DNA from 2 places in the Caloramator sp. E03 genome. Region 2 is predicted to be linked to the other one. Evidence: riboswitches for the same ligand, from Rfam matches in the RefSeq annotation. Region 2 holds a riboswitch; the other holds the start of a gene.
The links. A riboswitch is a leader RNA that binds a small molecule or an ion and turns the genes downstream of it on or off. The one in region 2 is predicted to bind lysine.

Region 1 (11,632 bases), 370 kb from region 2:
AATTATCCAGCTAAAATAGGAGATGAAGTAACAGTGGGACACAATTGTATAATACATGGTTGTAATATTGGAAATAATTGTATCATAGGAATGGGAAGTATTATTTTAAATGGTGCTGAAATAGGGGAAAATTGCATTATTGGTGCAGGAAGCCTTGTTACTCAAAATTATAAAATACCTCCTAATACCTTATGCTTTGGTTCACCGGCAAAGATTATTAGAGAGCTTACGAAAGATGAAATATATCAAATAAAAAAATATGCAATGCACTATGTTGAAACTGCAAAAATATATAAATAAGGAAAGCCTGTGTTTTAAAGCACAGGCTTTAAAAATTATTTTTCGTTTGTTTCTACCCATTCTTTAGCTTCAGATACATTAAGTTCATCGGGTATTGAAACATTTGAAATAGGTTTAACACCAGAGACATTTGCCCAAGCTGCGGTTGTATGCTTTTCTATTGGCTGAACTTTAAAACGTTTTTCATTTTTTGCCATAAGCATTCCTCCAATCCTAAACATATAAATCATTATTAGAGTAACCCATATTATTTTTTTTATAACTTCAGTAACAAATAATATTTAAAATTAACTAAAAAACATTGATTATTAATCTTTATTTTTTAATTACAAATAATAAGTAACTGTCCGTGGGTGTTGACTTAAAAATAAGATTATAATTGAAGATTCATAATCTTTTATGATAGTATATAATAAAATACAAAATCTGGAGGATAATATGTTTAGAGAATTAAGACGTAAAGATAGAAAGATGGAAGAAAATGAAAGCAAAATAATTTTAAGTGAAGGAATTTTTGGAGTCCTTTCAACTATAGGAGAAGATGGATATCCCTATGGAGTACCTGTAAACTATGTATATAAAGAGGGCAATATTTTTTTTCATAGTGCTGTTGAAGGAAAAAAGATAGATAATTTTAAATTTAATAATAAAGTTTCTTTCTGTGTTGTAGGCAAGGCAGATATAATTTCAAAAAAATTCAGCATGGCTTATGAAAGCGTAATTGTATTTGGAAGAGTAAAAGAATTAGAAGAAAAAGAAAAGGAAGAAGCACTTTTTGAACTTATAAAGAAATACTGCAATGATTATATAAATGAGGGAGCTGAGTATATAGAAAAAGCAAAGAATAAGACTAAGGTATTTAAAATAGAAATAGAGCATATATCAGGAAAAAAAAGAAAAGCATAATTTAAAGTTATTAGATTTTTGTTGTATGATTAGATTGCAGGCAGATCCTTTTTGTGATAGAAACTTTGAAAAAATTCATAAAGGATTTTGAAAAGGCATCTTTCATAAGATTTAGCGACTTTTGCTTTTAAACTTTTGAAAACAAAAAAAGCAAAAGTTGCATAGCCAAATGAGTAAGTTTAAGAGGAATCCTTTACGGGACTTAATAATAGCCTAAAGCTTATATTTTGGCAACTTTTAATATCATCTTTTTAAACAAAAACCAACAGTAATATTATAAAATATCTATTATTTTCTTTTTACTAAAAAGGCATTAGGGAGAAGCCTTCCTACCTTTGAAGGTGAGGAACATTTTGTAATTATTTTGCCATCATAAGCCATAATCGATGAAGAACCGCCATCACAAGCCCCAGCAGTAACTGCACCATAAGACATCATAACGTTAGCACAGTCTTCCATAGTTGCGCCAAGGCTATAGCCTGGCTGCCTTCCATCTATTACAAGAAACATTACAACTCCATCTTTTCTTTGACCGACTATGGTTCTTGGCTGAAGTCCCCAGCCTGCAGAACCTTTTATTACCATTTCACCATTAACTATTAATGCAGGAGAAAATTGTGCACCATCACGAATGTTATATTTATCCCAATCTTCAATTCCTCCTACTATTAATCTGTTATCCTTATCAAAAGCTACAACTCCATAGACGTTTGTATACTCTCCCCAGCTTTCACCATTAGAATAGGTAAGGCCAACAATGCTGCCACCACTACCTTTTCCATTTGGATCATTAAAACCACTGGCATTTATTCCAAGCACAGCATTGTACATATCTAAAAAATCAAGTATATATCTTCCTGATTTACCTTTTCTATCAGTTGTTCCAATAAAAACCCTTGATGGATCATCAATAAGTGCAATTTTACCTTGAAAAGTTGTTCCTTTAACTTTTGAAATTATGATTCCTTGCTCAATATCATTTACTACTATCTCATTTCCTGCATAATCTAAATCTCCAACCTTAAGATTACTTTGCTTTAATATGTCATTTGTAGTTTCCTTATTATTTATCTTTGTAACGGATACTATTTTATTGTTTGTAACTTTATTATTCATAACTTTTCTTATTATTGTATCAGGAAAAAACAAAGTGGCAAGCCACTTGTGGTCAGCAGTAGTCATAGCGGTTTCTATATATATATTTCTTAATTTAGAGATATAAGGAATATCTAAAAATACAATACTAATATAGCAAGAAAACAAAAGTATAAGTAAAAGAAAAAGTTTTGTTATTTTCTTTTTTCTTCTTTTTTTTCTTTTTTCAATCTCAAGTAACCTTTTTTGCTTTCGCGTTAAAATAACAGATTGTGTATTATTCATATTATTAAAAGATGTATCTAACATTTTAATCACCCATAGAAATTAATACTCATGTTTAATATTTTATTTTAATGTACAAGCTATATCAATAATAAAATAAAAAAATTTATAATTTATTATATAAATGATTTGAATTTATTGATATCAAAGAAAAAGCTTTAATAAACATTATTTCCCAGACTGTTTTTTAATAAATTATTATTGATTTCTTAAAAAATAAATTGTATAATGATAAAAACGAAAATTGGTGATAGAGGTGCGGTATTTAAGAGTACTGTAGCTAAGGCAAGCACGATGAGGCTTCAGGAAAGGAAATATCGCCGAAGCATACAGCTGATGCTTTAAGGCTGTATAGCTGGTTCTGCATAGAATATATGCAGGACTGTCACAAATTTTATTTGTGGAGAGCTATCATTCAAAAAGGCATGCATTAGTGTGTTTGTGCCCTTGAGTGATTCTCAGGGCTTTTTTGTTTTGATGGTCTCTCCTCCGTAATTTAAATTATTTTTATTTAAGGGGGAGAAAAATGAAAAGAAAAAACAAAGTTCTCATCTTTACAGTCTTATTTTTAATTTTATCTGTGACTTTAGCCTTTGCAGAGGGCAATCCTGCTGCTGAAAATGCACAAAAGTTTGGAGCATTAACGCTTCTTCCACCTCTTATTTCAATAGTACTTGCTTTTATAACTAAAAACGTTGTTTTATCTCTTACAATAGGTGTACTTTCTGGAACGTTTTTATTAAATATAAGCGGGAATAATGTATTTAATGCACTCTTCCAGGCTTTTTTAATGTTTGTTGGAAGGATTCTTTCAAGCCTTGCTGATCCATGGAATGCAGGTATAATACTTCAATGTCTTGCAATTGGAGGGCTTATAGCTTTAGTATCTAAAATGGGAGGAGCAAGGGCAATTGCTGAAAGCCTTGCTAAAAAAGCCAAAACACCAACGAGTGCACAGCTTATAACATGGCTTTTAGGTATACTTGTTTTCTTTGATGATTATGCTAATTCTCTTATTGTTGGTCCTATTATGAGACCTGTTACAGATAAACTTAAAATTTCAAGAGAAAAACTTGCATTCATAGTTGATGCAACAGCAGCACCTATTGCTGGTATTGCTCTTATATCTACTTGGGTAGGATATGAGATAAGCTTAATTAAAGATGCTTATGCAGGAATTGGCCAAGATGTAAATGCTTATGGTATATTTGTTTCAACAATTCCTTACAGATTTTATAATATTTTAATACTAATGTTTATTGCTTTTACAGCTCTCTTTTTAAGGGAATTTGGGCCTATGCTTAAAGCTGAGAGAAGAGCAAGACTTGAGGGAAAGGTTTTGTCAGATGATGCAAAGCCAATGGTATCAGCTGAAGCTACAGGTCTTGAACCAAAGGAAGGAATAAAGCTTAGTGTATGGAATGCGATTATTCCAATAGGTGTTCTAATTATAGGTGCCTTTGCAGGATTTTATTACAATGGATATAATGCGATAATGGCAGGAGAAGATAAGGAGCTTATAAATCTATTGACAACAGCTCCAACATCCTTTAACGCTATAAGAGAAGCCTTTGGTGCATCAGATGCCAGTGTTGTTCTCTTCCAGTCTGCACTGTTTGCCTGCATAGTTGCAATGATTATGGGAATATCTAAGAAGATGTTTACTTTAAATGAAGCAATAGACACATGGATTCAGGGTATGAAATCCCTTATCATAACAGGGGTTATACTTCTTCTTGCATGGTCACTTAGCGGAGTTATAAAGGAACTTGGAACAGCAAGATTCTTAACTTCAATATTATCTGATGCTATTCCAAAGTTCTCACTTCCAGCGATTATATTTATAATGGGCTCTATAATATCCTTTGCAACAGGCACTTCATACGGAACGATGGGAATATTAATGCCCCTTGCAATACCCCTTGCCCATGCTATATCCCCTGACCAGTCTTATGTTGTAATGTGTGCCGGGGCAGTTTTGACCGGGGCAATATTCGGTGATCACTGCTCACCTATATCCGATACAACAATACTATCGTCAATGGGTTCAGCCTGCGACCACATGGATCATACTAAAACCCAGCTTTGGTATTCAATAGCAGTAGCAATTGTAACAGTACTATTTGGATATATACCAGTAGGACTTGGAATTCCTGTTTATGTCGTTTTACCTTTTTCAATTGCTATAACAGGTCTTTTGGTATACTTTGTTGGAAAACCAGTTGAAGAGGATGTTTTAGAAAAGGTTATAGAAGCACCTGTTGAGGAATAAAAAAAGCCCAGTAGGGCTTTTTTTATTCCTCATTTTAAAAGTTTAATATAAAATTTTGCCAAATAATGTCGTATTGTAGTATAATATTTTTTTGTTAGTCTTAAAAAGGTGGTGTATAAATTGTAATAAAAAAGTATCTAATCGAACAAATTAAATATTGCAGAAAATTAGATAGAATGGAGTGATATTTTGAGCTTTACACAGATTGTAACAATTGCAGTGTTTATAATTACATTTATATTTATAGTAAGCGAAAAAATAAATAGAACTGTTGCAGCTATGATAGGGGCAATGTTTCTTCTTATAATAAGATTAATAAATGAAAAAAATGCAGTTAGTTTTATAGATTATACAACCGTTGGGGTACTTGTAGGAATGATGATAGTTGTAGGAATAATAAAAAGGACAGGGCTATTCCAATACATAGCAATTAAAACGGCAAAAATTGCAAAGGGAGAGCCTATGAGGATAATAATTCTCTTTGGAGTTATGACAGGATTATTATCAGCATTTTTAGATAACGTTACCACAATACTTCTTATGATTCCAATAACTCTTGTTATTTCAAAACTTCTTAAAATCACTCCAATACCATTTATAATGTCTGAAGTTTTAGCATCTAATATTGGAGGTACTGGAACTTTAATTGGAGACCCTCCTAATATAATGATTGGTTCTGAGGCAGGCCTTAGTTTTCTAAATTTTATAACAAATCTTTTTCCTGTAACTTTTATTATTCTTCTGCTTAGTGTTATAATTATAAGAAGGATATATAAAAATGAACTTATAGTGGATGATAAACTAAAAAAACAGATTATGGAGCTTGACGAATTAAAGGCTATTACAGATAAAAAGCTTTTATATAAAAGCCTTATTGTTTTAGGCTTTATAATACTTGGATTTTTTATGCATGAGCATTTAAAATATGAATCTTCAACTGTTGCTCTAACTGGTGCTGCTGTACTACTTTTAATAAGCGGAATTGAAGTTGATGAAATATTAGTTGAAATAGAATGGCCTACTATATTTTTCTTCATATCCCTTTTTATAATAGTAGGAACTCTTGAAGAGGTTGGAATAATAGATATACTTGCAAAGGCAGTTGTAAACTTAACAAAGGGTAATTTAACTTTAACGGGAATAATAATACTTTGGTCCTCTGCGATTCTTTCAGCCTTTCTTGACAACATACCCTTTGTTGCAACTATGATTCCTCTTATAAAAGGTCTTGGGGCAATATCCCATATAAATATAACTCCGCTGTGGTGGGCATTATCCCTTGGAGCATGTCTTGGAGGCAACGGAACCTTAATTGGTGCTTCAGCAAATGTTGTAACAGTTGGGGTTATGGAAAAAGAGGGTTATAAAATAACCTTTAAAGATTTTATGAAAATAGGTTTTCCAATAATGATATTTTCTATAATAATATCAACTATTTATTTATTAATCTTTCAATTAAGATAGGGAGGGGTTGAATTATGAAAGATATTGATGTAAAAGAAACTATGCATGAGATGATGCTGAGGCAGATGGGGGCTGAAGTTACATGCTTTTTAGGAAAGCAATGCTTTGTAAAGTTTAATAAAGATGGATATGAAATAACTTATACATATAATATAAACCTTAAGAATAAATACTTCCTTCAAAGAATAAAACCCTATCCAATGAGTGCTGGTGTATTTGAAAATTTAAAAGATGTTGTAGAAATGATTAAGATTGATGTTGAACAATTTGAGAATGTAATTAAAAGTGGGAAATTTGATAAGTTTTTAGATATAAATATAAAAATACTTGAGGCGGCAAGAAATTTAGAGGATTTATTTTTATACTATAAAGTTGATGAAAATGTTTTTGATGATTTACTTAAGCAAATAGATATAGTTAAAAAGAAGATATCTGATAATGCAATCCCAGATAAAAGAGTATATTTTAAAAAAGATCCTGAAAGCTTATAAAATAGCCCTGCAAAGTTTTGCAGGGCTATTTTATATCAACCATTGTCCATGCAGTATTATCAAGAATTTCTCCTTTAAATGAAGTATTTACATTAATAAAAATATGTTTAAATTCGTTAATGATATTTTTACTTATAACTATGTGAATTAAATGACCTTTTTTAGTAAAAGATATTCCATTAGTATTTACTATGGACAATTTAGATTTTGTTTTTAATATCATCCTATTATTGTATATAGAAATGTTCAGCCTTTTAACTTCGTTGTTAAAAAAGAATATATTGAAATTATAAGTTATATATCTGTTTATGTTTCTGGTTGTTTCTAAAAATATATGAAGGTTATCTTGATTTGATATTTCGGCATATACTCCTTTTATATCAGAGCTTTTGCTTATATTGAGCTTAATTTCATCCTGTGTAGGGTCATATATTATTTTATTATTTTTGTTCGGAATAATTTTAGAATCATCATTTTCAAATGTAACCATATCTTTATTATCAAGCTCCCCAAAAAGTTCGTTTTTCCTTATAAAAGCATTCATCAAAGGAGCAAGTGCTTTTATTTGTGTTTTATATGAATGAATAATTTTCTCTTTTAATTCTATTTCATCATTATTTAAACTTAGCTTATACCAAATTGTGCCTGTATTGATGAGTTTAGCTGGAGGTATAAGGTTTATTGAAGTATCCTTTTTTAAAGGAGCTGGCCAATCTCCTCTATGAACAAGGTATAAAATCTCCTTGGCATTATATTTTAAATCAGTGAGTGCGTATTTTACAAAGCAGTAGGTTGCCCAGTGATCAGGGTGCCGGTCATTGGCATGAGGAAATACTATATAGTCAGGTTTATAATCCTGTATAATCTCTTCAATATCTTTTGCTAAATCTTCTCCACAGTAAATTGCTGATTTATTATAGCAGTTAGAGTATGGGGATTTGTTGCAGTGAGTATAGGGACTTGTATAAGGGTTTTTATTATCCCAGTTGTTCATCCATAGATTGTCAATTCCCCCATCAGGATACCCCAAAAAAATAATGTCATTTTGGCTAACTCCAACAATACCCAATGCTTTGATGCTTTCTTTTTGCCTTTCATATCCAAATTTTATATAGTCTAATGGTTTAATTCGAATTTTTAGATTGTTAATTATAGCTGCTTTTTTAAATCCATCTCCGTTAGTTATAAATACAACATTGACTTTTCCATGCTCCATAATTGCTTTTTTAATAAGCATACACGCACCAAGAGATTCGTCATCATTATGAGGTGCTATAATTAACAACTTTTTGTTATTGAAGTTTATATTAAGCTCGTTTAAATTAACTTTTGCAAAATAATTTGAAATAAATTCCCTTGATAAAAATAAAATGCAAAATGTGATTATAAGTAACGTTATATATGAGATGAATTTCTTTAAGCTTATCTTCATTCAAATCACCAGTAGCATAAAATAGAATTTCTTAATATATAGTTATTATAACATTATATATTTAAGTATTTTTTGATAAATATTGAATTTATTTAAAATAATTCTAAATAGCTATACTTTAGAGAGTTAACTTCTATTTTGCAATAAAGAGCATATATTAATATGTAAGGGGGGATGGGATGAGAAGAGTGGCTTTGCTTTTTGTAATAATAAGTATGTGTATACTTGTTGCAATTGGCGGGACATTTACTTTTTTAGAAAGCAATAGTGTATTAAAACAAAAAAGAAGTATTGAAGTACTAAAACCAGTAAAAAATATTAGCTTGCTTATAGATGAGTATACAGGTAAAATATATGTACTATATGATAATAAAATTACTAAGTCATATATAATAAAAGATTGCATGGCATACTCTTCATTTCCCGAAGGAAACTGGGCTGTTAACGGTAAATATGTTTGGAATCACAGTTTTGGCATAATAATTAATACAGGTTGGGGATATTACATCATACATGGAGAAAATCATGCATTTAAAATAAATAATAATGCAATATTAGGTTGTATAAAGCTTTTAAACAAAGATATGCTTGAAATTTATAAAGACGTACAGTATGGTACACAGATAAGAATTGAAAAATATAATAAAATATTTAATAAATATAAAGTTTTGAAAGTTGGAGATATAGGTTGGGAAGTTTTTGAAATTCAAAACAAGTTAAAAAAATTAGGATACTATAGTGGATATCCTAATGGAATTTATGATAATAATTTGAAAGCTTCAGTGAATAATTATCAAAAAAATAATGGATTAGAAGTAAAAAGTTGTTTTGGATATGATTTTTATAATAATTTAGATGAAAAATTCATATTAAATCCATAGAATTTAAAAAGGATTTATATACTGCTTATTAAAGTAAATAAATTAAGATAGCAGTATATAAATCCTTTTTTTATAGATTTTTAAAATCCGTTAAGAGAGATTTGATTTCGTTATATTTATCGAGGTAACTAAAAAAGGAATCAGTAATTGAATTAAATTGATTGTTTAGATTATCAAATTGCATATTGACTTCCATTAGCTTCAATTGATCACTTCCAGCCTCTTCAAGTTTATAAAGGTTGGATTTAAAATCCAAACAGTAGTTTGAATATTCATTTAAAAAAGTATTGAATTTTTGATGCTGCTGTGCAACCTTAACGGGTACTGAGAGGCTATTATAAGATTTTGATATTGAATCTAAGTTTGAAAGCTTATCTTCAATTTTTATATATACATTTTCAAGGGTTGATTTTCCATTTCTAATATCTTCAAGTTCTTTTGAAAGATTTGTTTTTATGTTTTGATAGTCTGAAATTATTTTATCCATTGAAGAAAAATAGTTTGTATATTGTTCCAAAAGCCTTGATTTAGCTTCAAAATCGCTATAAGCTCTCGAAGCATATTGATATACTTTATCAGAAAGTGCAAGGATATCTGAGGGAAGGATTATGTATACCTTATCTAACTTCGATGTTTCATAGTGCTGATAGGTTTGCTTTATATATTCTTCAAGGTCACTGGTTGCCTTTTTTAAGTTGTTTGATTTTGTATTTTTTAGTATAAGAAGCGTTTGAGTATATATTTTTTTATTGAGTGTAACTCCTTGAACTAAATTATCAAATTGAGCTTTATATTTTGGTAAAGGTTTTATTTCATTTAAGCTGTTAATAACTTTTTGAAAGGTGCTTTCTGACTTTGATAAATTTGATATTATATCATTGAGTTTTGTAATATCATTTACATCAAGCTGGTCAATATCCTTTAGAGTTTGTGAAGCTTCTTTATTCACAGAATCAATGATTATTTTTTGCTTGTACAATGAATTTATATAGTTTGAATCTTCTTTTTTTTGGATAAAATAATAGGTTGTAAATAGAATAAGAAGAGAAAGAACTAATGTTGAAACCGTTAATAAAATTTTTTGTTCTCTTTTTAATCCTTTTTCTTTATCATACCTTTGACTCAAGGTTATCCCCTCCATTTAAGGCTTACTAATTACTATTATATAACATATAAACTAAATTATGAATATTAAGGAGTTTTATTAAGAGATTGATGGTATTTTTTCAAAATTCTTTCCACATTATTAAATTTTAATTCATATTTTTTGTACAATACACTTTGTTTTTAGTATATAATTATTATAGATTCATTCTAAGGAGAGGAGAAAATGGGGAATCTATCAAGCATCTTAAGTCTAATAAAGAATATAGAACCTCGGAATGTAATAGACATTTTAATAGTAGCCTATATATTTTATAAAATACTGATGCTTATAAAAGAAACGCGTGCAGAACAGCTTATAAAGGGACTTGTACTTGTAGTTATTGTAATGAAATTAAGCCAGGTTTTAGGTTTTGTTACTTTATATTGGATTATTCAAAATACTTTAACTGTTGGACTTATTGCAATTATAATAATTTTTCAGCCAGAGCTTAGAAAAGCTCTTGAACACCTTGGAAGAAGCAGATTTTTTACTAAAAAATTTTTTGAGAGCGAAGAGGAAATGGAAAGGATTGTTAATGAGATTGCAATAGCAGCATCTAATCTATCAAGTACAAAAACAGGTGCTCTTATTGTAATTGAACAGGAAACAGGACTTTCAGATTTTGCTCAAAGTGGTGTAAAACTCGATGCAATTGTTTCATCTTCTTTACTTGAAAATATATTTTTTGAAAACTCACCCCTTCATGATGGAGCTGTTATAATAAAAAAGGATAGGATATATGCTGCAGCCTGCGTTATGCCATTGACAGATCAATTTGTCAGTAAAGAACTTGGGACAAGGCATAGGGCAGCAATAGGGATAACTGAGAATTCCGATGCTATAGCTATTGTAGTATCTGAGGAAACAGGAACCATTTCACTTGCAATAAATGGTAAACTCACAAGAAATTATAATGCTGAAAGGCTGATACTTGTACTTAAAAAGATTTTTATACGTAAAATGGAAAATTATAATACTATGTTTAAGAGGGTGAAAACGTGGATTACAAAGACAAAGAGCAAATAATGGCAATTATTGCTTCCCTCTTTATTGCGTTTATATTATGGCTCTATGTTATGGGAGAAAAAAATCCTATTCAGACTAAAGTTATACAAAACGTTGAGGTTAACCTTGTAAATACTGAAAATATAGAAGAATCTAATTTAGCTCTTATCCCAAATCAAAAGTTTACTGTTGATCTTACAGTAACAGGAAGAGCTCTTGATGTTTATAATGCAAAGCCTGAAGACTTTAGACTTGAAGCTGATATGGGAGGGTACCTTAAAAAAGGTGACAACAATATACCAGTTGAAGTAAAATCTACTGCTAAAGGTGTACAGGTAGTTAATAAAAATGGCT
Region 2 (11,632 bases):
ATTTGTTTGCCAACAGCCTTTTTAATTATTTATTTAACAATAAATACTTTTTTCACTACCATTAAATATCAAATCTTACCAAGTCTTCATAAGTTTCTCTTTTAACTATAAGTCTATGCTTTCCCTCACTTACCATTACAACTGCTGGCCTTCTTATTCTGTTATAGTTGCTTGCCATAGAATAATTATATGCGCCTGTACTTAATACTGCTAATATATCTCCACTTTCAACCTTGGGAAGTTCTATGTCTTTTATTAGTATGTCCCCAGACTCGCAACATTTTCCAGCTATTGTTACTACTTCTTTTTCATCGCATTTTTTATTTACAACAACTGCAGAATATAATGCATCATATAATGGTGGCCTTGGATTATCTGCCATACCTCCATCTACACTTACATATTTTCTTATCCCTTTGATATCCTTTATACATCCAATTGTATAAAGGGTTATACCTGCTTCTCCAACAATCCATCTTCCCGGCTCAATTATAACAAGAGGCTTTTTAAGGTTTAGCTTATTAAATTCAGAGATTACTGACTCATTAATTATATCCGTAAAGAATGATATAGAGCGTCTCTTATCACCTTCTACATAAAATATTCCAAATCCTCCTCCAACATTAAGCTCCTCTACCTCAAATCCATATAAATTCTTTATTTTCTTTGAATATTCAGCAAGTACTTCTATTTCTTTCTTGTACACTTCATTTTCGTGTAATTGTGAACCTATATGGGCATGAAAACCTTTTAAATTGATTCTATCAATTTTTAATATCCTTTCAACAGCTCTATCAGCACTATCATCAAACATAGAAAAACCAAATTTTGAATCAACTTGACCTGTTTTAATAAACTCATGAGTATGCCCATCAATTCCTGGTGTAAGCCTTATTAGTGCATTAATACTCTTTCCCTTTTTCTTTAATATTTTTTCAAGGCAATCAATTTCATAGAAATTGTCTATTACAAATCTTCCAACCCCATATTCAATCGCCATTTCAAGCTCTTCAATAGTTTTATTATTGCCATGGAATATAACCTTATCCATTGGAAAGCCTACTGAATATGCTGTATATATTTCTCCACCTGAAACTACATCAAGGCCTAACCCCTCGCTTTTTATTATTCTGCACATCTCCTTATTCAAAAAAGCCTTGCTTGCATATACTGCAAAACCATTGTATTTTTCTATGTGATTTTTTCTTATCTCTCTACATCTTCTTCTTATCTCATCTTCACTCATAACATAAAGAGGTGTTCCATATTTTTTTGCAAGTTCTAAACAATCACACTTTGAAATAGAAAGATTTCCTTTTTCATTTATCTCTAAATAATTATATCCAAGCATAGTACCCTCCAAAGTTTTTTCTATTCTTATATGCAAAATCCATACCAAAAATAAAAACCCATAATACTATTTTTTTCGTGATATTATGTATTATGGGTTAAAATCACTTTTTATTATTTCCGTATTTACGGAAACTCATCTATACCTTAATATTTTCAAGCTGCGCCTTTTCCGTATCTGCGGAATAAATTCCGAAATTTCGGCTAAATTTTTATTCCATATTTTTTTACTTTATCATAAAAAGATGTTTTTTTGATATTTAGAACTTTCATAACTTTATTTTTATCTCCGTTGTATCTTTTTAAACAATTAATAATTGCTTTTTTCTCTGTTTCTTCTATAATTTCTTTCAACGTTTTGTCAGCATTTTTATCTTGATAATCTAATATAATATCTTTATCTGTAATAATATCCCCTTCACATAAGTTAATTGCCCTTTCCAAAATATTTTCAAGTTCTCTTACATTTCCTGGGAAATCGTAAGCATAGAGTTTATTAAAAGCTTCATCTGATAAAACTTTTGTGGTTGTGTTTTCTTTTTTTGTTATCTTTTGTATTAAGAATTGAACTAATAAATAAAGATCTTCTTTTCTATTTCTTAATGATGGAATTTCAATTGGAATTACATTTATCCTATAATATAAATCTTCTCTAAAACTACCTTCCTCTATCATTTTATTTAAATCCCTGTTAGTAGCACATATAAACCTTACATCAACATTCTTAGGTTCTGTAGATCCAACAGGCAAAAATTTTTTACTGAAGAACATGAAGTAATTTAACCTGAAGGTTTAATGGAAGCTCTGATATTTCATCAAGAAAAAGCGTCCCACCATCAGCACTTTCAATAAGACCTTTTTTGCCTTCTTTTTTTGCTCCTGTAAAGGCACCTGGTACATATCCAAAAAGTTCACTTTCGAGTAGACTCTCTGATAAAGCCCCACAATTTAATTCAACAAATTTTTTACCTCTCCTTCCGCTATATTCATGTATTGCCCTGGCAAGTTGGCTTTTTCCTGTACCACTTTCTCCAAGAATTAAAATAGTAGAATTTGTAATAGCGGCCTTTTTAGCATAGCTTTTTAAATTCTGAATTGCTTGGCTTTCTCCAACTATAACATCAAAAGGATTATATGTAGTTTCCTCTATCTCAAGAAGTTTTTTCAATATCTCATCCTTTTCTTTTATCAATCTATTAAGTTCAGATAAATCTTCAACCAATAAAAAAGCTCCATAAATTTTTTCTTCATCTTTTATTTTAAAAACACTACAACGAACCGGTCTGCCATTTATCTCATCATATTGATTTATAAAATTAAATTCTTTTCCCTCAGCAGCCTTTATCAACGTTTGTATGCTAACAGATGTTCCCAATATATTTGTAATATCCTCTCCAATAACCTCAGTCTCCATATCTCCTTCTAATGATTTTTTTAAAAAGTTTTTTCCATTAATAATGCTCTTTAAATCTTCTTTTCTCACTGTATAGCCTTTACTCTGATAAAATTTTATTTTCCCTGTCTTACCATCCAATATAACAATATGCCCTATGCCTTTTATATATTTAAATGGAAACTCCATATCATCTACCTTTATGTTAATGATTTTATTTAAAAAATCTATTTCAACTTTACAAATCTTTCCTAATATTTTCTTTTCTAAAGATAAAACATCACTATTTTGTATTTCCCTATACTTATAATCACCACCTTTTTTGTATTTTCCTATATAAACAAAGGCAGCCCCCTTTTGAACATCTTCATCAATTCCAAGGAGTTTAAAATCTTTCTCATCTATTCCTCCATCATCAATTCCTATTGAATTATCACCAATAATTAATATATCTCCCTTTTCTATTTTTCCTTCTTCGTGGAAAAAGTTCAAAGAATAGCTTATACCAAATATCTCCTTCGCCTTTTTATTTATTTCTTGTATTTTTTTATTTGAATCAATAGCTATAACTCCAACTGGTATATTTTTCAATATCTCATATTTAATAATATTATTATTCATAATTCACCTCAAAATCCATTAAAATATTATATTAATATATAAAGTATGGTTCAAATCCATATTTTGACATTTTGATTTTATTTAAATAAAATGTTATAATCATTTTATACGATTAAATGACATTTTTATTGTAAAATATACATTGCTTTTATTTTTATTGCCGGGGGTGGGACAAGCTTGAATAAAAATCGCTTTACTTTTATTATATTAATTATACTATTACTTACAACAAGTACAACTGCAATTGCAACTCCTTTAACAGAAAGACTTCAAACTCAGCAAAGGCAACTTCAACAAAGCAGAAATACATATAATGAGATTTTACGTCAAATAGATCAAATGGAAAGCAATATAGAAATATTAGATGATCAAATAGGAGATATTCTGAACCAAATTAAGGATTTGAATACCAAAATTAATAATACAAAACGTAATATAGAAATAGTTGAAAAAAACATCTCAGATGCTCAAAAAGACATAGAAAAAGAGCAAGAAATATTTAAAAAGAGAATGCGAACACTCTATATGAATGGAAACTTTGGGTATTTATATATACTTTTAAATTCTAAAAGTCTTAGCGATTTTCTTGCTCGATTTGATATGATAAAAAAAATAATAGTTTATGATAATAATCTTATAACTGATTTAATAAATAAAAAGAAAAAAATAACAATTGAAAAAGAAAAACTTGTAAATGAAAAAAATAAGTTATCATCATTAAAATCCGAAAACCAAAAGAAACTTGAAGCTTTAAACAATAAAAAAAGCGAACAACAAAGGCTTATAACTCAGCTTGAACAAAAGAAAAGATATTATGCTTCAAGAATAGCACAATATCAAAAGGATATAGAGCTTACAAAGAAGCAAATTGCTGCTCTTCAAAAAAAATATGCAGGAACAAGTACTGCAAACTATAGTGGTGAAGCTGTTGTAGCCTATGCTATGAAATTTCTTGGAGTAAGATATGTCTGGGGTGGCGAAACACCTAGTGGCTTTGACTGTTCTGGTTTCACTAAATATGTCTTTGCTCATTTTGGAAAAACACTTTATAGAGTATCAAGGGATCAGGCTACACAAGGTATACCTGTTTCAAGAGATCAATTAAAGCCGGGAGATCTTGTGTTCTTTGGTAATCCAATACACCATGTAGGAATATATGTTGGTGATAACTGTTTTATTCATGCACCAAGAACTGGTGATGTAGTTAAAATATCTCCTCTTACAAGAAGTGACTATAACCGTGCAAGAAGAATACCATAAAATTTTTATTAATAAAAATAGCCCATTTATTACTAAGATGATTTCATTTTCTAAAAAATACCCTAAATCAGCTTAGAAATATATGGGCTAAAATTTTTATTGTAATAAGCTATTTAGCAGTGGTGTAATAAGTCCCATAATTCCGCCAAGTAATGCTCCAAGCCAAGTTATAGCAGAAAGCTCTTTATTTGCTACTTCAATTATTATCTGCTCTGCAAACTTAGGATCGAAACTATTTATCCTATCTTCAATAATACAGGGTATATCAACAAGCTCAATAATTGATAAAGCTTTATCTTTAATAAATTCTCCAAAATGCAGTTGTATAAATTCTTTAAAGTTTTTTAAAGTACTAAATTTCATATTTAACAGCAACTGAGAAAAAGGTATATTTACAACATAATTTATAGTATAACTACTAATCTTGCCTATAACATTGCTAAAGTCATTAGAACTTATTTCCGCTTCTATAAAACTACATAAATAATCGCTTAGGCTTTTGCTTATTCCAATTTTATTTGAATCAACTAAAGACCTTATATATTCTTTAAACACATTTTTGTTTTCATCAGTTAAAATAAATTTTAAAGGCTTTTCAAAAATATAATCAATAGCTTTATCAATTGATTTATCAGGAAAATAAGTTATAATATCTGATATTTTTATTTCAAGTAACATATCTGCTATATTTTCAAAAAAAGTAGATACTTTTGAATAATTATCAGGATTTTGTAAGAAAACTTCAAAAGAAATTAAAATCCTCTCTGATATGTTGTTTAAGGGTATTAGCATAGCTGCAAACTTTCCAAGATTTAGTTCAATTATATTTGATATATACTCTTTTATTTCATCCCTTACTTCTTGTTTTCTTATGATTTCAAGTACAAATTGAGATTCTTTTTCTCCATTTTCATAAATCATCCTTTTAATTTTATTTGTAATTTCAACTGGAATCACTTGAATCAAAAGCTTTTCATCATCTTTTAAAATTGTAATCCATTCACCAACCTTAGATTTTATATTATTCCTTAAAGTAGCATCTTCAAAAATCCTATCAATATTGTCAATTATATTATCAAAAATAGTAATACTAACTATATTATCAAACCTACTTATTATATATTTTTCAATTATATATTTTATCTTTTCCCTTGAAAATTGACCCCTAATTGTCCTTATCAAAAAATCTGAAAGCATAAGACTTAAATTGTTTTCAATTTTATCAAGCTTCAATCCAAAATCTTCTATTACATCTTTTATATTTTTATTACTATTTTTTATTAAGTAAAATTTCTTTTTTAAGTAGCCTTGGATTTCATCATTGACTCTCTTACTATATAAGGTTTCAATAATTAAATCAGAGGTTAAAAGATGACTGCCAACAGTTTTTCCAATACTTTTTGCAATTCTCTTCTTTTCCTTTGGTATAAGTCCGGGAGTAAATGGAATTTGTAGTCCAAAAACTCTAACTTCATTATAAGGCCTAAATAACATTTTAATAGCAAGATAATTAGTTATATATCCTATTAAAGCTCCTACTAATCCAGGTATAATTAATTTCACATCAAGCACCTCTTCCTAAGTTAAAAATACATAAACATTATAGAATAAAAAATTGAAAAAGCAAAATTATAATTATTATAATTCAAAAGCAATCCCATATACCGTCTAATTTTTTATATTAGAAGTATATGGGAATACTTAATATTTAAACAATATATGTTATGTTAAAATAAATTTTATTTAATAAGTACAATTTCTTTTCCGTTTACTTTATCCTTATAAATCTCATTTTGTTTATCTGCTGGTACGCTTATAATATTAGCATTTCCATCACTTATAAATTTTTCTTCAGGATGTTTATCAAAATAATCAAGCCAGTCATAAAGGCCTGTACCATAAGTATCCATCTCACTTGCTCTAATCCTTGGAATAGCATCAGGTTTTGTTTTTATATGATATATAGGATAGGCAGGGTTTGAACCAACTAAAAGCACTATTTTGTTATTGTATATTGTATTTTTATATTCACCTTTAATAACATATTCAATAAGGCTATTATCTTTAGGTTTTATTCCATAAGGAAGAGCTAAACTGTCCACTTCATAATCAGGAAGATACTTTTTAGTATTCATAACATTTTTGCCTAATGACTCCTGAATGCCAGCAGTATTTAGTTTTCTTAGGTTTTCATGATTATAGGTATGATTTCCAATATCCATTCCATTATCAATTAAATATCTAAACTTCTTTTCAATTAACTCTTTTTGCCTAAATGGTACAGGATAATAAACATAGAAAGTTGCTTTAAGACCAAAATCGGGATGTAACTTATAAAAATCTTCCAGTATGCCAACAGCACAAGTATTATCGACCCTATATTCTCCATTTTCTTTTATCATATTAAACTGTCCTAATGTACCATCATCAAAGGTTAATATTACTGGTGTCGTACCTTCAGGTATATCTATATTGTTATTTATATAATCCTTTATGCTTATTAACCTGTATCCTTTTTCATATAAAGTTTCAAGATCCTTTTTAAAGTTTTCTGGAGTTCTTACCCATTCCCCTTCTTTTTCACCTATATCATGATACATAAGAATCATTATCTTTCCAAGCTCATTGGGTTTTACAGAACTAGAATAAGTCTTGTCCATTTTTTTACTGTCATTTTCCTTGGTTTCTATAATTTCACTTTTGTTTTTATTATCAATTTCTATACTATTAGTATTAGTTCTAGCCACCGTTTTTATCGTACAAGATGTTATTAGTGCTGATGATATAATTATTGCAACAATTTTTATTAATCTTTTACCCATTTAAAATCCTCCAATCAATTATGTTGCAAATATATTATATCATTTTTTTGCACTATTTGATATAATTCTACATTAATGTTATAAATTAAATTCCTCTGCAACAAGCTTAACTGCCTTTGTTTTGTCATAATTGTTTATTGCACATGTAATTCTTATTTCAGACGTAGTTATCATCTTAACTTCTATTTTATTAGTTGAAAAAATTTTAAAAAGCTTTGCTGCAACTCCAGATGTTGTCTTCATTCCTATTCCAACAACTGAAAATTTTGTAATATTTTCATCTACGATAAGGTTTTTACACCCAAATCCATTTAATACATCTATACATTCACTTTTATCATTTTTAGGAATAGTAAAAGAAATATTTACATGATTATCAATTGGAGATGTCTGGCTTATCATATCAACGTTTATCTTTTTTGCAGCAATAGTTTCAAAAATTTGTGATAAAAGATTTATATCATATTTAACATTTTGTATTGTTATTGCAATATCATCATCGGATACTGCTATACCTGTAATTGGTTTGCTCTCCATATCATTTACCTCCATTATATATGTTCCTTTAATATCACTACAGCTTAATCCTACATAAATTGGTATATCATATTTTTGCCCCAACTCCACAGATCTTGAATGCATAACCTGTGCTCCAAGGCTTGAAAGTTCAAGCATTTCCTCGTAGCTTATTTTTTCAAGCTTTTTAGCTTTATTATAAATTCTTGGATCTACACTATAAATTCCATCAACATCAGTATATATTTCACATACACCTCCAAGCTTTACAGCTAAAGCAACTGCAGTAGTATCTGAACCTCCTCTCCCCAAAGTTGTTATATCCCCATCGTTTGAAATACCTTGGAATCCTGCAACAACTACTATTTTCCCCTCATCAAGGGATTTTTCGATAATTTTTGTATCAATCTCTTTAATAAGAGATTTACCATAAGTTCCATCAGTTTTAAGCTGTATTTGGAAAGCATTATAAGATACAGCTTGAAATCCTTTATCGATTATCGCCATCGATAAAAGAGAACTTGAAACCATTTCACCGGTAGAAAGTAGTGCATCTAATTCCCTTTTATCGGGATTATTGGATATCTTTTTTGCCATTGCTATAAGATCATCAGTAGTATCACCCATAGCTGATACAACAACAACGACCTTATTACCCTCTTTATACTTTTCAATAACGCTATCTGCAACCTTTTTAATCTTTTCAATCGTTGCAACTGAACTTCCTCCATATTTTTGTACAATTATACTCATAACACACCTCCAACAAAAAAAATATGCAGCTAGGACTTGCCTAAGCTGCTTGAATGCACTTAAACAACCCCTGTAGCTCTCCACCAAAAGGTGACAGCATTATGCATATTCTACATAATGCCAGGTTAGATAGTTTGGCACCTATCCCCTTCGGCCACAATTCCTTTCTCCTGCTTCTTTGCAGCCAGCTCCACAGGTTACTCATAATTGCAGCACCTCTACTTGAGGTTTTTATAGTATTATTGAAATAATATCATAGATATTTATACATTACAAGTATTAATTATTCATTTTCTTAACATTTTATTAACTATATTATAATATAGGGCTTCATAAGTTTAAAGCCTTATTTCAAAACATTTTATATCCTTACTAAACTCCTCCTTACTCTTCTGCTATTTTGTTAAGTAATTCTTAATACCCTTAGTCCAAACTTATTTATATATCAATAATTAATATCTATATAAAATAATAATCACTTTTGCGGCAGGTAATATTGTTTATTATTGTTAACAATATGTTATAATATTTTATAATAAGTCAAATGAGGTGATTGCATGTTTAGCAACTGGATAATTAAAAAGTTTATACCTGAATCTAAAAAACATAATCGCCAGATATACGGATATGTCGGTGGAATAGTAGGTATATCAGTTAACATTATTTTATTTTTAATAAAATTTATAATAGGAACATTGCTAAATAGTATTGCAATAACAGCTGATGCCTTTAATAACCTTTCTGATACAGGTTCCTCTATTATAACTATAATAGGTTTTAAAATAGCCGATAAACCTGCAGATAAAGATCACCCATTTGGACATGGAAGAGGAGAATATATAGCAGGTCTTATTGTTTCCTTTATGGTCTTACTTGTAGGTTTTCAGTTCGTTAGAGATTCAGTAGATAGAATACTTCATCCTGTAAGGCTAAAATTTGAGCTTATACCTTTTTTAATACTTATTTTATCAGTAAGCATAAAGTTTTGGCTCGGAACTTTTTATAAAAAGCTCAACTCAAATATATCTTCTGGTACATTAAATGCAACTTCCCTTGATAGCTTCAGTGATGTCATAATTACATCTACAGTTGCATTGTCCCTTTTGCTATCAAAATATATTTCTTTCCCCATTGATGGATATATAGGATTTATAGTTTCAATATTCATTCTTTTTGCCGGATATAATTTAACCAAAGATACAATAAGTCCATTACTTGGGGAAGCGCCTGATCCTGAGCTTGTCAAAGCAATAGTTAAAGAAGTTTTAAGCTATGATAATATAATAGGAACCCATGATCTTATAATCCACAGCTATGGTGCAAATAAATATATGGCATCTATCCATGCTGAAATCCCTTCAAACATACCTATAATGGAGGCCCATGAGATAATTGATAGGGCAGAAAATGAAATCTCTAAAAAACTTGATATATTACTTGTGATACATCAGGATCCCGTAAATGTAGATGATGAAAAGATAAAAGAAACAAAAAAGGAAATTGAGGAAGTTATTAAGTCTTTCCCTCAAATACTTTCATTTCATGATTTCAGATTTGTAGGAGATGGTGAATATAAAAACATATTATTTGATGTGGTAGTTTCTCAAGAAGTAAAAAAAGAAGATGAAGAAAAACTTAAACATGAAATAGTAAATAAAATCAAAAAAGTGCATTCCCAATACAATATTAAAATACACATAGACAGAAATTATAATCCATAAGAAATGTATATTTGAAAGTTAAATAATTATCTGGTAAAATATACTGAAATATTATATATACATATCAGGAGGTTTTGTAAATGTCTGTTTTTGATGTCTTAAAGGAAAGAGGATATATTGCACAACTTACCCATGAGGATGAAATAAAAGAGCTTCTTGAAAAAGAAAGAGTAACTTTTTATATAGGTTTTGATCCTACTGCAGATAGCCTTCATGTAGGCCACTTTCTTCAGCTTATGGTAATGTCCCATATGCAAAAGGCTGGTCATAGACCCATTGCCTTACTCGGTGGTGGAACAGCAATGGTTGGAGATCCTACTGGTAAAACAGATATGAGAAAAATGCTAAGCAAAGAAACAATAGACCAAAACGCTGAATGTTTTAAAAAGCAGATGCAGAAGTTTATTGACTTTTCTGACGATAAAGCGATTATGGCAAATAATGCTGATTGGCTCTTAAATCTTAACTATGTAGAATTTTTAAGAGAGATAGGAGTCCATTTTTCTGTAAACAGAATGCTTACAGCAGAATCAGTAAAACAAAGACTTGAAAGGGGACTAACTTTTCTTGAATTTAACTATATGTTAATGCAAGGATATGATTTCCTTGAACTTAACAGAAGATATGGTTGCATTATGCAGCTTGGTGGAGATGACCAGTGGTCTAACATTATAGCTGGTGTTGAACTCATACGCAAAAAAGAATCTAAACCTGCTTATGGTATGACTTTCACCCTTCTTACAACAAGCGAAGGAAAGAAAATGGGAAAAACTGAAAAGGGTGCTGTTTGGCTTGACCCTGAAAAAACATCACCTTATGATTTCTATCAATATTGGAGGAACATTAATGACGCTGACGTTGAAAAGTGTCTTGCTCTTTTAACGTTTCTTCCAATGGATGAAGTTAGAAGGCTTGGAGCATTAAAAGATAAAGAGATAAATGAAGCTAAAAAGATTCTTGCTTATGAAATTACAAAAATAGTACATGGGCAGGAAGAAGCTGAGAAGGCCAAAAAGGCTGCTGAAGCATTATTTGAATCAGGAGGAAATCTTGAAAATATTCCAACTTCAACTATTCCAAAGGATTTTATAGGTTCAAAGCTTGTTGATATTCTTCTTGAAGCCTCTATTGTACCTTCAAAGGGTGAAGCTAAACGTCTCATTCAGCAGGGTGGATTATACGTAAATGATGAAAAG

Region 1: another riboswitch for lysine. It lies ahead of FDN13_RS11370 (Na+/H+ antiporter NhaC family protein); the one in region 2 lies ahead of FDN13_RS12970 (aspartate kinase).

What each region holds. Positions count from the first base shown of each region.
Region 1 covers NZ_CP040093.1:2,366,134-2,377,765, forward strand. Annotated here, with positions in the region: gene FDN13_RS11350 (gamma carbonic anhydrase family protein) at 1-300, shown strand, start outside; gene FDN13_RS11355 (CDIF630_02480 family spore surface protein) at 336-497, opposite strand; gene FDN13_RS11360 (pyridoxamine 5'-phosphate oxidase family protein) at 739-1,206, shown strand; gene FDN13_RS11365 (phosphodiester glycosidase family protein) at 1,495-2,610, opposite strand; lysine riboswitch at 2,830-3,005, shown strand; gene FDN13_RS11370 (Na+/H+ antiporter NhaC family protein) at 3,113-4,858, shown strand; gene FDN13_RS11375 (ArsB/NhaD family transporter) at 5,048-6,322, shown strand; gene FDN13_RS11380 (hypothetical protein) at 6,337-6,813, shown strand; gene FDN13_RS11385 (PIG-L deacetylase family protein) at 6,839-8,245, opposite strand; gene FDN13_RS11390 (peptidoglycan-binding protein) at 8,425-9,126, shown strand; gene FDN13_RS11395 (hypothetical protein) at 9,197-10,252, opposite strand; gene cdaA (diadenylate cyclase CdaA) at 10,457-11,299, shown strand; gene FDN13_RS11405 (CdaR family protein) at 11,272-11,632, shown strand, end outside.
Region 2 covers NZ_CP040093.1:2,734,442-2,746,073, reverse strand. Annotated here, with positions in the region: gene lysA (diaminopimelate decarboxylase) at 62-1,351, opposite strand; partial or broken gene FDN13_RS14610 (sigma-54 interaction domain-containing protein) at 1,555-2,932, opposite strand; partial or broken gene FDN13_RS14605 (PAS domain-containing protein) at 3,233-3,364, opposite strand; gene FDN13_RS12985 (NlpC/P60 family protein) at 3,542-4,624, shown strand; gene FDN13_RS12980 (DUF445 family protein) at 4,721-6,187, opposite strand; gene FDN13_RS12975 (polysaccharide deacetylase family protein) at 6,364-7,446, opposite strand; gene FDN13_RS12970 (aspartate kinase) at 7,525-8,715, opposite strand; lysine riboswitch at 8,781-8,944, opposite strand; gene FDN13_RS12965 (cation diffusion facilitator family transporter) at 9,273-10,436, shown strand; gene tyrS (tyrosine--tRNA ligase) at 10,517-11,632, shown strand, end outside.